DNA from 3 places in the Clostridium sp. NSJ-145 genome. Region 2 is predicted to be linked to each of the others. Evidence: a T-box and tRNA genes for the amino acid it is inferred to sense, from the RefSeq annotation. Region 2 holds a T-box; the other regions hold tRNA genes.
The links. A T-box is a leader RNA that pairs with one kind of tRNA and senses whether it is charged. The one in region 2 lies ahead of LQE93_RS12090 (glycine--tRNA ligase), so its partner is inferred to be a tRNA-Gly.

Region 1 (2,264 bases), on a different contig from region 2:
TTGGAGGAATGTTACTTATAGGTATAATAGATAAGATAATACCTTCACCAGAAAATCCTCATGAAATAAAGAAAGTTGAAGATATGGATAAAAATTCTGAAAGTTGTAATACAAGCAGGTCAAACTTAATGAGAATGGGATTATTTACAGCAGTTGCATTAGCACTGCATAATTTTCCAGAGGGAATTGCAAATTTTATGTCTGCAATGCAAGATACTACAATAGCTATTCCTATAGCATTTGCAATAGCCATTCATAATATTCCAGAAGGAATTGCAGTATCAGTACCAATATTTTATGCTACAGGAAGTAGAAAAAAAGCTTTTGTATATTCTTTTGCTTCTGGATTAACTGAGCCTTTAGGAGCAATTATTGGATATACACTTTTACGACCATTTATGAGTGAGGGAGTTCTTGGAATTGTATTTTCAATGGTTGCAGGAATAATGATATTTATATCTTTAGATGAATTATTACCAGCAGCTAGAGAGTATGGGGAACATCATTTATCTATATATGGAATGGTAGCTGGTATGGCAGTTATGGCAATAAGCTTATTGCTTTTTTAATTATATATTGAGTTAGTGTAATTGCCATATTATTTTTGATTGAGTCATAATAAAATGGTTAATGGTAAAAATTACATTTAAAATAGGTATTGACCATTTGGCTAAAATAATATATTATACTATTTGTGCTTAGGAAAAGTACAAATAGTTATGATGCGTGTTTAGCTCAGCTGGATAGAGCAACGCCCTTCTAAGGCGTGGGCCAGGAGTTCGAATCTCTTAACACGCACCACTGTGATTCACTAGCTCAGTCGGTAGAGCACTTGACTTTTAATCAAGGTGTCCGGGGTTCGATTCCCCGGTGAGTCACCAACTGGGAAGCATAGCTCAGCTGGGAGAGCATCTGCCTTACAAGCAGAGGGTCACAGGTTCGATCCCTGTTGTTTCCACCATAATTTGCGGGTATCGTATATCGGTAATACTCCAGCCTTCCAAGCTGGAAAGGTGGGTTCGATTCCCACTACCCGCTCCAAATAAAAGGTAACTGTGAATTCAGTTATCTTTTTTTATTTTAAATATTATTTGTATAAACGAAGAAAAAACCTTAGGCACAAGTTTTATAACTCAATGCCTAAGGCTTTTTTTATCCTAATAAGGACAGATTAATTTAGTTAAGTTATTATTAAATTTTTTATAGAGCTAAATATTTATTTTATAGAAAGAAGCATTTCTATAAAAAGCTAAGCATTATATTACCAGAACCCAAATAAAAGTATTAGTGGGATTAAACCCCAACCGCCACCGAAACCGCAACCGAAGCCGTTACCCCAGCCACCACAGCCGTAGCAGTTATTACCCCAGCCACCACATCTATTGCCACAACCACCGCAACAGTTATTACGTCCATAATTACAACAACCTCTGTTATACATAACGTCATCTCCTATCATTTGTTTTTACAATATATACTATTCAAGAGATCAACTTATGTTGTCTAATAAAGTAAAATTATTATTTATTATGTATGATTAAAGAATAATAAAACTGATATTTAACATTTGGTGTTGGTATAAACTTAATATTGTAATAAACAGTTCTTAATTTAAAGCTAGTCCACAATTTATACAGCTTTACTTAAGCTTATTATAGGTAGCTTTAAGCCAAGGTTTAGTAATTTTTGAACAACTTTATTAAATAAATAGATAATCTTAGTAGGGATTATTGATACTTTTATGATAGGCATCAATATCCATATAGGTATAAGTAAAAGTATTAATAATAAAATAAAGTGAGAAGATACAGCTAACATATCTTTTAATAGAGTTCTTACTTTTGAGCTTAAATCTCTACATAATTCAAAGCTATACAGAATCATTCCAATTAACATAGGTATCAAATAATAGCTTATTCTATATAGAAGTATTAATAAAAGTACTTGTTCTGAAGGAACACCATAATTACCAAGTCCAAGTAATAAAGCTAAATCAAATGTTCCTATACCGCCAGGAGTCATACTAATCACAGCAACTATAATTGCTGATACATAAACTGATAAGAAATCTAAAGGATTGATAGATATATTAAGTATAAACATTAACCCGTATATAAGTATAATGGTAGTTATCCATTCAGAGACAGATATTAAACATATATTAATTGAAAATAAGAATTCGCCAGAATCCTTTGTTTTTAAGTATTTACGAATTAATATAGTTAAAACAACTGGAATATAAAGCGATATTATAAAAGCCGCAA
Region 2 (2,264 bases):
AATAAAAATTTATAAAAAAATAAACAAAAAGGGTTGCATTTTATATAAAAGTTGATATAATAGATTATGCAATGACGTTCCGCGATAGCTCAATGGTGGAGCACTCGGCTGTTAACCGATAGGTTGGAGGTTCGAGCCCTCTTCGCGGAGCCATTTTAAAACTTCATTGCAAAAGTTTAAAGGAAACTCACTCAACAGAGTTGAGGAGTACAAGATTCTAACTAAATCGGAGATTTAGAGAATCATAGCATTCCGCGATAGCTCAATGGTGGAGCACTCGGCTGTTAACCGATAGGCTGGAGGTTCGAGTCCTCTTCGCGGAGCCATTTTAAACTTAATAAAAAGAAGGTAACTTACTCAACTAGCGTTGATAAGTACAAGGTTATTAACTAAATCGAAGATTTGGATAACCATAGCATTCCGCGATAGCTCAATGGTGGAGCACTCGGCTGTTAACCGATAGGCTGGAGGTTCGAGTCCTCTTCGCGGAGCCATTTTTATTTTAGAAGAGTTTTGTAAGAACAGATTAGTCTGATTTTACAAAACTTTTTTTCTTTATTCAAAATAATTTTTAAAACATAATAATTTATGTAATGACGTATAATGCTAATTTGCTTGACATATACATGTGTTTTGGTAAAATTAATATATAATTTAATAAACGCTGTGAAAAAGAGGAGTAGTTTTAATATTTCTTTAAGAGAGATGATGGTTGGTGTAAATCATTAGGAATGTAAAATGAATGGAGCTTTGGAGTGTATTATTTTAAAGATGGGCTTAAGCCAAGAAGGGTGGAACCGCGGAATAGTTATTTCGTCCCTTTGTGGTTTTAGGGCTTTTTTTATTATAAAAAATTATTTAATGATTAATAATGAATAATTAACTGGTCAAAAAATTAATCTTTACTATTCAATATTAATTATTAACTATCAATTAAATTTAGGAGGAATCATATATGGCAGTAGAAAAAACTATGGAAAAGATAGTTGCTTTATGTAAGAGTAGAGGATTTGTATTCCCTGGATCAGAAATATACGGTGGATTAGCGAATTCATGGGATTACGGCCCATTAGGAGTAGAATTTAAAAATAATGTTAAAAAAGCTTGGTGGAAGAAGTTCGTACAAGAAAGCCCATATAATGTTGGTGTTGATTGTGCAATATTAATGAATCCAGAAGTTTGGGTTGCATCAGGACACGTTGGCGGATTCTCAGATCCACTTATGGACTGTAAAGAATGTAAATCAAGATTTAGAGCTGATAAATTAGTTGAAGATCATATGACAGAAAGTGGAGTAGAAGTTGCTTCAGCTGATGGATGGACTAATGAAGAATTAATGGAATATATAACTAAGAACAACATAGTTTGTCCTAAGTGTGGAAAAATGAACTACACTGATATAAGAAAGTTCAACTTAATGTTCAAGACATTCCAAGGGATAACAGAAGATTCAGCTAGCACTGTATACTTAAGACCAGAAACTGCTCAAGGTATATTTGTTAACTTTAAATCAGTTCAAAGAACATCAAGAAAGAAAGTTCCATTTGGTATAGCTCAAATAGGTAAATCTTTCAGAAATGAAATAACTCCAGGTAACTTCACTTTCAGAACAAGAGAATTCGAACAAATGGAATTAGAATTCTTCTGCAAACCAGGAACAGATTTAGAATGGTTTGGATACTGGAAAGATTACTGCTGGAACTTCTTATTAAACTTAGGTGTAAAAGCTGAATGTTTAAGAATGAGAGATCATGGTGAAGAAGAATTATCATTCTACTCAAATGCAACATCTGATATAGAATATTTATTCCCATTTGGTTGGGGAGAACTTTGGGGAATAGCTGATAGAACAGACTATGACTTAAAGAAGCATGCTGAACATTCAGGAACAGATATGACTTATTTAGACCCAACAACTAATGAAAAATATGTTCCATACTGTATAGAACCATCATTAGGAGCAGATAGAGTTGCATTAGCATTCTTAGTAGATGCATATGATGAAGAAGAATTAGAAGGTGGAGATGTTAGAACTGTAATGCACTTACATCCTGCATTAGCTCCATATAAAGCTGCTGTACTTCCATTATCTAAGAAGTTATCAGAAAAAGCTGATGAAGTTTATGCTATGCTTTCTAAAAACTTCAATATTGAATATGATGAAACTGGAAGTATAGGTAAGAGATATAGAAGACAAGATGAAATAGGTACTCCATTCTGTATAACAATTGACTTCGAAACAGAAAATGATGGATGTGTAACTA
Region 3 (2,264 bases), on a different contig from region 2:
TCTAAATATGAAATAAACCAATTAAAGAAAATAGTATATGATATTGATGATAAGGCATTCGTTATATTTAATGAAGGGATGAATGTTACAGGAAATTTTGAAAAGAGATTATAGAGAAGAGTGATTTGATTACTTGTATAAGGCATTGTTAAGCTTGAATGTTTAACAATGCCTTATTTATATGAAAATATTTAAGAATTATTATGAAACTTATTAATATTATTGCATATTATGTACTGTGAAGTAACAGATGATGTGAACTTTTATGAAGAAATTTACAAAAGATTATTTTGATTAGTTATGAAGTGGCTTTGAAAGAAGTGTGCATCATCAATTAAAAATATAAAATACGGAGGATAAATTTATGAGTAATTCATGTAATGAATATTATAGTGAAGAGTATAATGAAAATACCAATGATAATTGTAACGAAAATTATAATGATAAACACGTACACGAATTCACAGGAAGTGTAAAATTGGCAGAAACAGGAGATGATAGGCATAATCATCGTACTGCAGGAATTACAAGTGAGCCTATATATTGTGAAAATGGACGTCACTATCACTTAATAAAAGCACAAACTGATTCAGCTCCAGATGATCATCATCATCCTATAATTATTAGAACAGGATTAGATATAAAAATTAGAGGAACTAATAAACACGTTCATGCTATAAAAGGAGCAACTAGGGTTGTGGATCAACATTGTCATAATTTTGAGTTTGCTACTTTAACTGAAAGACCTTTGAAATAGTAAAATTGGGAGTTATATCCACGTTGTTTTAATTACTGGTGGAGGTAACTCCTTTGAGTAAAAAGTCTAATATAGAGTTACATCTATATTAGACTTTTTTATATTAGCAGTTCAGTTATAGTTTTATAAATAAAAAAATATAAAAAATGTTGACAAATGATGATAAAGATAATATACTAAATGACGTGGTCGAGAGGTGGACAAATTTACTACACTTAATCACGATGAGGTTAGTATGTTAAGTAGATTGCTTAATTAGAATCTTATAACATTATTTATGCGGGTATCGTATATCGGTAATACTCCAGCCTTCCAAGCTGGAAAGGTGGGTTCGATTCCCACTACCCGCTCCATTATGCGTGTTTAGCTCAGCTGGATAGAGCAACGCCCTTCTAAGGCGTGGGCCAGGAGTTCGAATCTCTTAACACGCACCAGATGCAGGGATATCGCCAAGCGGTAAGGCACCGCACTTTGACTGCGGTATTCGTAGGTTCAAATCCTGCTATCCCTGCCACTTATGGTTTACTAGCTCAGTCGGTAGAGCACTTGACTTTTAATCAAGGTGTCCGGGGTTCGATTCCCCGGTAAGCCACCAAATATTTTGGAAAACTTAAAGGATGATATCATATGATATCATCCTTTAATTATTTTGAGAAACTATTTGTTATTTCATACCTTGTTCATATTGTTGAACCATTCTCTTAACCATTTCTCCGCCGACGCTTCCGTTTTGTTTTGCTGTTAAGTCGCCGTTATAATCGCTTAGTGGAACTCCTAGTTCACTTGCTACTTCTTTTTTGAATTGAGCTAATCCGTTTTTTGCTTCTGGAACTAATTTTTGTGCCATAATATTATCTCCTTTTATTTTTATTATTTGTAAAGTGTATCTTCACTTTACAGTATTATTTTACGTAGTTTAATTCTTAATAAACTATAATATTAAAGGGAAAAAAGGCAAAAGAAATAAGAAAGGGTACAATATGGCAATGAGTTATATTATAAAAAAATAAGATATCCTTTTTGGGGATATCTTATTTTTTTATTATTTAGTTTTTTTACTTCATGCCTTGTTCGTATTGTTCAACCATTCTCTTAACCATTTCTCCACCAACGCTACCGCATTGTTTTGAAGTAAGATCACCGTTGTAATCTGTAAAAGGAACGCCCATTTCATTTGCTACTTCGTTCTTAAATTTTGCTAATCCGTTTTTTGCTTCTGGAACTAATTTTTGTGCCATATTAGACCCTCCTTAATAAATTAAAAGTTTATTTATGTAAAGCTTCTTTGCTTTACAATAGTATTTTGCGTAGAAATGGTTTTAATAAACTATAAAAATGAGACCAAAATAGGAAAAATAAATATCGAAATGAATAAAATTACTTATAATCTAATTGTTCCAAGAAGAGGATAAGCTAGTAAATTTATTTTAGTTGTAAAAATAAATTTGTAGTATTTCGTTATTGAAAAAATATAAATGCTGTTATATATTTTATATAACAAATAAAT

Region 1: it encodes a tRNA-Gly, which carries the amino acid that the T-box ahead of LQE93_RS12090 (glycine--tRNA ligase) is inferred to sense. The anticodon was not compared.
Region 3: it encodes a tRNA-Gly, which carries the amino acid that the T-box ahead of LQE93_RS12090 (glycine--tRNA ligase) is inferred to sense. The anticodon was not compared.

Annotation. Positions count from the first base shown of each region.
Region 1 is NZ_JAJNOS010000009.1:142,931-145,194, forward strand. It holds gene zupT (zinc transporter ZupT) at 1-569, shown strand, start outside; tRNA gene LQE93_RS09825 (tRNA-Arg) at 725-801, shown strand; tRNA gene LQE93_RS09830 (tRNA-Lys) at 806-881, shown strand; tRNA gene LQE93_RS09835 (tRNA-Val) at 886-961, shown strand; tRNA gene LQE93_RS09840 (tRNA-Gly) at 968-1,041, shown strand; gene LQE93_RS09845 (hypothetical protein) at 1,262-1,441, opposite strand; gene LQE93_RS09850 (lysylphosphatidylglycerol synthase domain-containing protein) at 1,630-2,264, opposite strand, start outside.
Region 2 is NZ_JAJNOS010000013.1:2,212-4,475, reverse strand. It holds tRNA gene LQE93_RS12105 (tRNA-Asn) at 79-153, shown strand; tRNA gene LQE93_RS12100 (tRNA-Asn) at 252-326, shown strand; tRNA gene LQE93_RS12095 (tRNA-Asn) at 420-494, shown strand; T-box leader at 658-824, shown strand; gene LQE93_RS12090 (glycine--tRNA ligase) at 956-2,264, shown strand, end outside.
Region 3 is NZ_JAJNOS010000001.1:394,160-396,423, reverse strand. It holds gene LQE93_RS02045 (YitT family protein) at 1-114, shown strand, start outside; gene LQE93_RS02040 (YmaF family protein) at 365-757, shown strand; tRNA gene LQE93_RS02035 (tRNA-Gly) at 1,037-1,110, shown strand; tRNA gene LQE93_RS02030 (tRNA-Arg) at 1,115-1,191, shown strand; tRNA gene LQE93_RS02025 (tRNA-Gln) at 1,197-1,271, shown strand; tRNA gene LQE93_RS02020 (tRNA-Lys) at 1,277-1,352, shown strand; gene LQE93_RS02015 (alpha/beta-type small acid-soluble spore protein) at 1,422-1,604, opposite strand; gene LQE93_RS02010 (alpha/beta-type small acid-soluble spore protein) at 1,813-1,995, opposite strand.